Regions from separate parts of the Acerihabitans sp. TG2 genome, predicted to be linked through region 1. Evidence: predicted binding sites of a transcription regulator. Region 1 holds the regulator's gene; each other region holds the start of a gene.
The links. Region 1 encodes PurR, which represses purine synthesis genes. Its sites were predicted from a motif close to CANGCAAACGTTTGCNTG; they were not measured.
Positions count from the first base shown of each region.

Region 1 (3,468 bases):
AAGCCAGTGACAGGCGCAAACGAAAACCGGTCAAGATCGCCAAGAAAAATAAACTCCCCGCTACTGAAAAAATCAGCGTACAAAAAATCAGCATATCGAAGGCCCGAGTCAAAAAAATTGATCTGCACAAGACCAAAAACGAAAACCTGCACGGATCGGCTAAAATACATACAAAAAAAATCATTGTGCCGTCGGACACTAAGAAAATAGCCAAAATCACTAAACCGAAAAAGGGCTATAAAGTAGGCTATGGCCGGCACCGAATCAAACATCAGGCGAAGACTGAGCTCATCTCAAACCAGCCGATAAAAATGAGCGACAGCCATAAAAGACGGTACCAGCACGCCAAACTTACCGCGATGAATAAATTGCTGTCCCAGATGGGAAAACCCTATCACTGGGGTGGAAAGTCCCCAACCACAGGTTTTGACTGCAGTGGGCTCATCTATTACGCCTATAAAGATGTAGTACGGATACACATGCCCCGCACCGCCAATGAAATGTTTCATTTGCGAGATGCCGCACCGGTTAAAAAAGATGAACTGGAGAGCGGGGATTTAGTATTTTTCCATATTTCCAATCGTGGTGCCGCGGATCATGTTGGTGTTTATTTGGGCAATGGGAAGTTTATCCAGTCGCCGCGCACCGGAAGCGACATTCGCATCAGCTACTTAAACGAAGACTATTGGCAGGATCACTATGTTGGCGCGCGGCGCGTAGTGACCCCCAAAACGATCCGTTAAGGCTCGATTGCATTACTATAAATGATGGGAGTGACGCGCGCAGTCAAGGCATTTGGAAAAGGGAAGAGGCGAGGGACAAACCACTATAGCGTTGAAAAAAGGAGCCATGGCTCCTTTTTTATTTGCACATAGAGTCAGTTCATGACGGCAGTAAAGCTGAACGCCATAATAACAAAAAGTGAAAATATTGTGGTCGCTAATGATATTTTGAAATCGCTGTTCATAATGGCTCCTTAACATGTTGCTGGCCTATCAGCCGCGGCGTCCGGCAGATAATGACGCAATAGCGTTATCACGCATGATCTGCGAGCGGCGCTGCCAGTCGATGGCAGATGTCTGCCTAACGCGATTCTGGCACATTTATGATTGAAATGCTTGTCGCTTCACAGCCATGCGCAACATTTAACACTTTCACTTTGTCGCCGAATCAAGGAAAATTACCGGTTCTTTCTTATTGTGTCGTAAAGTGCTTGCGCCTTCGACAGTCATTCATTCAGGGCGTTTAGGAGTATTTAAAGCATGGCAACCATCAAAGATGTGGCGAAACGCGCTAACGTATCGACGACCACCGTCTCACACGTCATTAATAAAACCCGTTTCGTCGCGGAGGAAACAAAAATTGCCGTGTTGGACGCGATAAAATACCTGCATTACTCCCCGAGCGCTGTGGCGCGAAGTTTGAAGGTCAACCGCACCAAATCCATTGGCCTCTTGGCCAGTACCAGCGAAGCGCCCTACTTTGCCGAAATCATCGAGGCAATAGAGCACCAGTGTTTCGCTCAAGGATATACACTGATTTTATGCAACTCACATAACGATCTGGATAAACAGCGTGCCTATTTGGCTATGCTGGCGCAAAAACGCATCGACGGTTTATTGGTGATGTGCGCCGAATATCCCGAAGCACTGTTGGATATGCTCGAAGAGTACCGTCATATTCCTATGGTGGTAATGGATTGGGGCGAAGCGCGTCGCGATTTTACCGATACCATCATTGATAACGCCTTCGCCGGTGGATACTTGGCAACCCAATATTTACTCAAACGCGGGCATCGCGCCATTGGCGCCATACCCGGACAATTGGCGCGCAATACTGGCGGCGGGCGTCACCGTGGTTATCTCCATGCGATGGAACAAGCCGGAATACCTGTTGAGACACGCTGGGTGGTACAAGGTGATTTTGAACCTGAATCGGGTTACCGCGCGATGAAACAGATCCTGGCGCAAGCACAACGCCCCACCGCCGTATTTTGTGGTGGAGATATCATGGCGATGGGCGCCTTGTGCGCCATCAATGAACTAGGCTTAAGCGTACCGGACGATATCTCGATTATCGGTTATGATAATGTGCGCAATTCGTGCTTTTTTTCTCCCGCACTGACCACTATCCATCAGCCAAAACAGGAACTGGGAGAAGCTGCGCTGACCATGCTACTCGATCGCATTATCAGTAAAAGAGAAGATGCTAAATGCATCGAAGTCCATCCTCAACTGATTGAACGGCGCTCGGTTGCCGATGGCCCTTGCCTCTCCTAACGTTACCTCTACACCCCACCCACCGGCGCCATCATTCTCACCGGGCGCCGTGTCATTAGCGAACGAATCGCGGCTAATATGGCACAGCTGATACGCGGTATTGTCATTTGGCTTTTGTTCCCAACACGCAATAGTTCAGCATGGAAATCATTAAGTTATATCACAAAATACATTGCAGTCTTAACTATTGTCTAAACTCAAATGCAGGCTTATACTTAATATCGTTAACAATTATAACGAGTTGTCTAGTAACTTTTATTACAAAAATGTTGTGTTTGCCGCATGGCATCACCCTTTTTATAAAGCCCCCAGCGATAAACCAATCTTAGGCTTGCTTTATATTCCGCTGTTGTTGATGGCGGAACTTCAGACACCACGGTAAATCGTGGATTCTTATAAAGGCCCGCAGGAAACAGCCTGGCTGTACCTAACGGGACAATACAAAGTAAAGGTGATGGAGAAGCTATGAGTTCCTCGTGTGTTGAAGATCTGAGCTTTCATGATAACGCGTGGTACCGTATCGTCTGTGAAATGCTCACTGAAGCCGGCGTTGAAATCAATGGCTCAAGGCCTTTTGATCTTCGGGTCAACAATCCCGGTTTTTTTAAGCGCGTGTTGCAAGACGGGTCACTCGGTTTAGGTGAGAGCTATATGGAAGGCTGGTGGGAATGCGACCGGTTGGACATTTTTTTCCAACGGGTGCTTAGAGCCGGACTGGAAAATAAACTTCCGCATCATTTAAAGGATACTTTTCGCGTTGCCGCTGCGCGCGTGCTGAATTTGCAGTCAAAAAAACGCGCCTGGATAGTGGGCAAAGAGCATTATGATCTGGGAAATGATCTGTTTGAACAAATGCTTGATCATTATATGCAGTATTCGTGCGGGTATTGGCACCAGACTGACGATCTGGAACAAGCACAATCTCACAAACTAAAAATGATTTGCAATAAATTGCAGCTTAAACCCGGCATGTCCTTGCTGGATGTCGGCTGCGGTTGGGGTGGCCTGGCCGCCTATGCAGCAAAAAATTATGGCGCATCCGTCATGGGCGTTACCATCTCAGCCGAACAACAGAAGCTGGCACAAAAGCGATGTGAAGGCCTGGATGTGACGATCCTATTGCAGGATTACCGCGATCTGAATATGCAGTTCGACCGGATAGTTTCTGTAGGCATGTTTGAACATGTCG
Region 1 is NZ_JAYGJO010000010.1:110,547-114,014, reverse strand. Features, by position in the region: gene SJI19_RS11250 (C40 family peptidase) at 1-743, shown strand, start outside; gene SJI19_RS24850 (YnhF family membrane protein) at 878-967, opposite strand; gene purR (HTH-type transcriptional repressor PurR) at 1,263-2,279, shown strand; gene cfa (cyclopropane fatty acyl phospholipid synthase) at 2,745-3,468, shown strand, end outside.

Region 2 (3,468 bases), on a different contig from region 1:
GGCCAGGGCATGAATTTCACCCACCGCCAGCTCAAAGTTGACATTATGCAACGCGCGAACTGGCCCGAAAGATTTACAGATCCCACTAAGGCGCAACGCCGATGGCAAGGTCGGTGTTAATGGCGGTAAAATAGACATAACCGACCCCCTATTCATTAATGCCTTTGCTACCACGGCGTTTTAAATAGCGGTCCCAGCGAAAATCATCGGCATTCTCTTTGGTGACGATGGCAAAGCCATTGTCCAATAGAGGGAACGAGAACGGATTGACACCAGTGCGTTTGGCATCGTTCATGGGATCAATTAATTCGGGATGGGCCGCAAGGAACAGTGTCATAAACCCCATATAACCTTGTACGCCTTGGTTGGGATCAATAGCGGCATAAACTTGCCCAGCTTTGATCATATCCAACACTTTGGCATTCACATCCACCGTAATGACCTTGACCTTACCGCCGTTTTCTACCACTGCCTGCGCTGCGCCGATAGCCGAACTGGCCTCCGGCATAAACAACACCGACAGGTTGGGATGGGCCTGCAAGATTGACAATACGGCATTATACGCTTTGGATGCATCCTGGTTGGTCGCCGCCCGCGCCACCAGTTTCATGTCGGGATAGTGGGTTTTCATTTCATCGATAAAAGCGCTGACCCGCCGATCGTGGTTATCCTGACCGGGATTCTCCAGTACCGCATATTCTCCTTTCCCCTGGCTTGCCTTGGCCACTAGATCAGCCGCCGCCCGGCCTTCGCGGAAATTATCCGACGTAATGTAAGCAACACGTTTACTGTTGGGGGAATCAGCGGCAAAAGTCACTACCGGTATACCCTCCTGCGCAGCTCGGTTTATTGGTTCGATAAAAGGATCAGGATTCATCGGATGCAAAAAAATCCCGGCTGGTTTTTGCGCCAATACCTGTTCGAAGCTGGCCAGTTGCTGGTTAACATCATAGGCCGGCGTACCACCGTATACCGTTTTACAACCTAGCTGATGCGCCGCCTGTTTAAACATTTCATAGACCGGAAACCAATATTCAACCCCGGTAACCATCACGTTCATGTAGTAGGTTTCACCTGGCTTACAGCGGAACTGCGGGGCCGAATCATTGGCGCTAACGTTTGCGACAAAGGCCAATGCCGGAAACAGACAGGCGAGAGTTAAAAGTGCTTTTTTCATTTTTTTTCTCCGCATAACAGTAAGTTGGTCTGGCTCAACCGCGACGGCCGCACTGATACGGGACTGCGAGCCCGAAAACGTGTAATTTATTTCTTATGAATGAAATAAATTACAATATTATGTATAAATAATGTGAATATTTTGTTCAACTTTTGCTTTATTTATTCTGTCGAAAGCGTGAAGGCCGTCAAAAAGAGAGGACAAAACGTGAGCAGAACGACACCCTCGGTGAGGTCGTGATATGCCAATAAAAACTACGCACCATAGGTGCAGTGACGCACGCGAATGAAACCTACTCACCCTGGGGCAATGATGCACGCTAATGAAACATATGCACCAAAATAGGGAATGGGCTGAACCATTAGGATCGGAAAGTTTTAGTCAATAGCGCATTAATCTGCTGTAACACCCACAATTAGCTATATAATGCCCCCGCGACATCGTTTGCGTCCGTTGAATCACCGGCGGAATATAGTGGCATAGCGATTGCTTAAGCTGTGCTAACAACTTCATAGAGATAATATTCATGTTAGAAAAACTATTTCAATTAAAAGCTCACCGCACCAATGTGCGAACTGAGATTTTGGCAGGGCTGACCACTTTTTTGGCAATGGCATATATTCTTTTTGTTAACCCCTCAATCCTAAGCGCCACCGGCATGGACAAGGGCTCGGTCTTCGTCGCCACCTGTCTGGCTGCGGCCATTGGTTCGGCGTTAATGGGTTTCATCGCTAACTACCCCATAGCACTGGCCCCAGGCATGGGTCTTAACGCATTCTTCACCTATACGGTGGTGCTGCACATGGGCTACACCTGGCAAGTGGCATTGGGTGCAGTATTTTTGTCGGCGCTGATCTTTTTTGCGTTATCGATTTTCAAAATCCGTGAATGGATTATCAGAAGTATCCCTTTGCCGTTAAGATCGGCAATCGCCGCCGGTATCGGTCTGTTCCTGGCGATTATCGCCCTGGAAGGCGCGGGCATCGTAGTAGCCAACCCGGCTACCCTAGTAGGATTAGGCGATTTAGGTAAAGCCGCGCCGCTGTTCGCCATGCTCGGTTTTGTTATCATTGTGGTATTGGAAGCCCGCCGCGTGCCTGGCGCGGTATTAATCGGCATCCTGGCGGTGACATTCCTTTCCATTGCCTTGGGTTTTAGCCCATTTGTCGGCGTTGTCTCTATGCCTCCGTCCATCGCCCCCACCTTTTTGCAATTGGATATCCGTGGTGCGTTGAACATTTCTTTGGTCAGCGTCGTGTTCGCTTTCCTGTTCGTCGACGTATTTGACAACTCCGGTACCTTGATCGGCGTCACCAAACGCGCCGGACTGACTGACGAGGAAGGCAACATTCCGCGGATGGGCAAAGCCCTGATCGCCGATAGCGCCGCCGCCTTGTTCGGTTCTCTGCTGGGGACGTCCACCACCACCAGCTATATCGAATCCGCTGCGGGCGTCAGCGCCGGCGGCCGTACCGGTTTGACGGCAGTCGTCGTCGGTATTTTATTTCTGGCCAGCCTGTTTTTCGCACCACTGGCATCGAGCGTTCCAGCGTTCGCCACCGCACCGGCGTTACTGTTTATCGCCGTACTGATGACCTCTGGTCTGGCGGAAATCGATTGGCGGGATATTACCGTTGCCGCCCCGGTAACGGTGACCGCGCTCACGATGCCGCTGACCTATTCCATCGCCAACGGCATCGCGTTTGGTTTTATTACCTGGACTGTGGTGAAATTACTCAGCGGCCGTTTCCGCGATCTTAACGCCGCGTTGATCATTCTTTCCCTACTGTTTGTGATCAAGCTTGGCTGGTTGAGCGCCTAATATCAGTGGGGTGGTGCCACGAAGCTGTGGCACCAGGCCAATGGCTTATCGTGCAAAGCGTCGTTAGCAGGGCACATTCCAGGCTCGACACCGCTGAAACCAACACGCGGTCCCCAAGCTAAAAACGCCCTGTCGGCTGATGCCCGCAGGGCGTTTTTTATCAGTCTACCGGCACCGCTAAGTGAGTAACGGCGGCTCGGGACTTGCACTCAATGGCGCAGTGGAACACGCCCATAAATACAACGAGGCAGTCGATCCATAAGGAGAATAGCGTCGACGGTAACGTTCAAATCGCTCGCGGGTCAGCGTCTTATGGCGGTAAAGGTTCATCATGCCGCGACGTATCGCCAAATCGCCCCAGCTCAGAATATCGGGCCGACCCAAGGAAAAGATCATCAGCATTTCCGCCGTCCAGATGCCGATACCGGGCAATTTGCACAAGGCGTCAATAACCTGTTGGTCCGAATAA
Region 2 is NZ_JAYGJO010000014.1:100,260-103,727, forward strand. Features, by position in the region: gene SJI19_RS13940 (sugar ABC transporter ATP-binding protein) at 1-138, opposite strand, end outside; gene SJI19_RS13945 (substrate-binding domain-containing protein) at 149-1,177, opposite strand; gene SJI19_RS13950 (NCS2 family permease) at 1,704-2,999, shown strand; gene SJI19_RS13955 (DNA-3-methyladenine glycosylase family protein) at 3,177-3,468, opposite strand, start outside.
Region 2: a site for PurR is predicted at 1,611-1,628, ahead of SJI19_RS13950 (NCS2 family permease). Genes of this name have one in related genera too.

Region 3 (3,468 bases), on a different contig from region 1:
GTCGTGAACGTGGCTCTCCTGTATGCCGGCGCCGCTGATGCGAACGAATTCAGCCTTGGTGCGCAGTTCGTCGATAGTAGCACAGCCGGTCAGACCCATACAGGAACGCAGGCCACCCATTTGTTGATGCACAATCTCTTTTAGTCGGCCCTTGTAGGCGACTCGGCCTTCGATACCTTCAGGCACCAGTTTATCGGCGGCGTTGTCGGTCTGGAAATAACGGTCGGATGACCCTTTGGACATCGCGCCAAGGGATCCCATGCCACGATAGGATTTGAACGAGCGGCCCTGGAACAACTCGATGTCACCCGGGGACTCTTCGGTACCCGCCAGCAGCGAGCCAACCATCACGCAGGACGCGCCGGCGGCGATGGCTTTGGCAATGTCGCCGGAAAAACGGATGCCGCCGTCGGCGATAACCGGGATTCCGGTGCCTTCCAATGCGTCAACCGCGTCGGAAATGGCGGTAATTTGCGGTACACCAACGCCGGTAACGATGCGGGTGGTACAAATGGAACCTGGGCCAATACCGACTTTGACCGCGCTGACACCGGCTTCGACCAGCGCGACGGCACCGGCACCGGTGGCGACGTTACCGCCGATAATTTGCAAATCAGGGTATTTGTTGCGGGTTTCACGAATACGCTGCAGTACCCCTTCGGAGTGACCATGGGAGGAGTCGATCAACAGCACATCAACGCCGGCGACAACCAGCGCGTCGATGCGATCTTCATTGCCGGCACCGGCACCCACTGCGGCGCCAACACGCAGACGACCACGTTCGTCTTTGCAGGCGTTTGGCTTACGTTCGGCTTTTTGGAAATCCTTCACCGTGATCATGCCGAGCAGATGGAAATGCGCGTCGACCACCAAGGCTTTTTCCACGCGTTTTTCATGCATCTTTTGCAGCACCACCTCGCGGGCCTCACCTTCCTTGACGGTCACCAGACGCTCTTTCGGCGTCATGACCGCAGTGACCGGCTGAGACAAATCAGTGACAAACCGCACGTCGCGGCCGGTGATAATACCGACCAGTTCGTTGTCGTCGGTTACCACGGGAAAACCGGCAAATCCGTAACGGGCAGTCATTTCTTTCACTTGGGACAGCGTGGTGCCGGGGGTGACGGTTTTAGGGTCGGTGACCACCCCGCTTTCATGTGTTTTCACCCGACGCACTTCTTCCGCCTGGCGCTCAATAGACATGTTTTTGTGGATAAAACCAATGCCACCTTCCTGGGCCAGGGCGATCGCCAAAGGCGCTTCGGTCACCGTATCCATGGCAGCGGACAGCAAAGGGATATTCAAGCGTATGGTTTTAGTCAGTTGCGTGCCAAGTTCGGCCGTGTTAGGCAAAACGGTAGAATGCGCGGGTAACAGGAGGAGATCGTCGAACGTCAGTGCTTCTTTAGCGATACGTAGCATATGCAATATCTCACCGAATTAATGTATAAAATATTGCCGTGGCATTATACAGAACGTAACCGATTGCCTCCAGCACTTTTTAAAAAAAATGCTTGATAACCGCGACACGATAAGTAATATCAACCGATTAACCTTTGTTTTAGGAAGTTGATCTGGCTCACATGTCCATACCCCCTACCGCGCTGATTTTTACCGTCTCCCGTCTTAACCAGGCGGTACGAGAACTGCTGGAAGGCGAAATGGGCCAGGTCAGGCTTACCGGCGAAATCTCCAACTTTTCACAGCCCGCGTCTGGCCACTGGTATTTTACCCTCAAGGATGACCGGGCTCAGGTGCGCTGCGCCATGTTTCGTAACAGCAACCGGCGGGTCACTTTTGCGCCGCGTAACGGTCAACAGGTGCTGGTGCGCGCGGCGTTGACGCTGTATGAACCGCGCGGCGACTATCAGCTGATTGCCGAAAGTATGCAACCTGCCGGCGACGGTTTGCTGCAGCAGCAGTTTGAGCTGCTTAAAGCGCGCCTGTCCGCCGAAGGACTTTTTGACCAAATCCATAAGCAGCCATTGCCCAGCCCAGCCCGCAAAGTAGGCGTGATCACCTCCGCCAGCGGCGCGGCGCTGCACGATATTCTGAATATTTTGCGCCGGCGCGACCCGTCGCTACCGGTGGTGATATACCCCACCCCAGTGCAGGGGCTGGACGCGCCGGCGCAGATCGTCCGGGCGATTGAAAACGCCAATCGGCGTGGCGAATGCGATGTGCTGATCGTCGGCCGGGGTGGTGGATCGCTGGAAGACTTATGGAGCTTTAACGATGAACGGGTCGCTCGGGCAATATTTGCCAGCATCTTGCCGGTGGTCAGCGCCGTTGGCCATGAAACCGATATCACCATTGCCGACTTCGTCGCCGATTTGCGCGCACCGACCCCTTCTGCCGCAGCGGAACTGGTCAGTCGCAATCAATTGGAACTGGTGCGACAAATCCAGTCGCAGCGCCAGCGTCTGGAAATGGCGCTGGATTATTATCTGGCGCAGCGGCTACAGGCCTTTACCCGTCTCCAGCACCGTTTGCAGCAGCAGCATCCCCATCTGCGCCTGGCTCGTCAGCAAACCGCGCTCATCAAGTTACGCCGCCGCCTGGATGATAACCTACAGGGGCAGTTGCGCCTGGCGCAACGCCGCCATGAACGCACACTTCAGCGCTTGCATCAGCAGGCACCCGCTGCACGCATCAGCCGCGCGCAGCAGCAGTTGCAAAGCCTGCGCTACCGCCTGCAGCAAAGCATCGCCGCCCCCTTAAACCAGCAAGGGCGGCTGCAGGAGTTGGGTTATCAATTGCAGCAGGGAATGAATCGCCAGTTAAACCAACGGCAGCAGTCGTTCGGTAGGTTGTGTTCGCAGTTGGAGGCGGTCAGCCCGCTTAAAACCCTGGCGCGCGGCTTTAGCGTCACTACCAACGCCTCGGGCGCCCTGATCCGGCAAACTGTGCAGGTGAAAACCGGTGACCGGCTGACCACCCGTTTGACCGACGGTTGGGTGGACAGCCAGGTGATGACCGTAACACCGGCTGCGTTGCCGTCGCCCCGGGGCGCGAAATAAGTTCACCGCCACCACGCACTCACCTTAGCCTTGCTACCAGGCGCTATGAATTGACCTTGAATGCATCCGCGTTAACGCGCGCCAGCCAGTTATAACCGGCACCGATCAGCAGCAGCACGCAGGTGCCGAAAAACACCGGCCGCATACCAAAATGTCCGCCAATCATGCCACCCATCAGTGGGCCCACCACCTGGCCCAGATACTGAGCGGACGTCGAATAACCTAACATCTTACCGGCGATGTTATCCGGCACGTTATGACGAATCACGCTGGCGATACAGGGAAGCAATCCTCCCAGGGCCAGGCCCATGAAAAAGCGCAGCACCACCAGTTGCCATCCCTGGGTAACCAAGGCCTGGGGGATTAACAGCAGTGACGCCGCCAACAGACAGCCGATGATCACGTTCCATGAGCCAACGCGATCCGCCAGACGTCCTAGCCAGGACGC
Region 3 is NZ_JAYGJO010000023.1:82,881-86,348, reverse strand. Features, by position in the region: gene guaB (IMP dehydrogenase) at 1-1,422, opposite strand, end outside; gene xseA (exodeoxyribonuclease VII large subunit) at 1,584-3,020, shown strand; gene SJI19_RS18345 (MFS transporter) at 3,064-3,468, opposite strand, start outside.
Region 3: a site for PurR is predicted at 1,475-1,492, ahead of guaB (IMP dehydrogenase). Genes of this name have one in related genera too.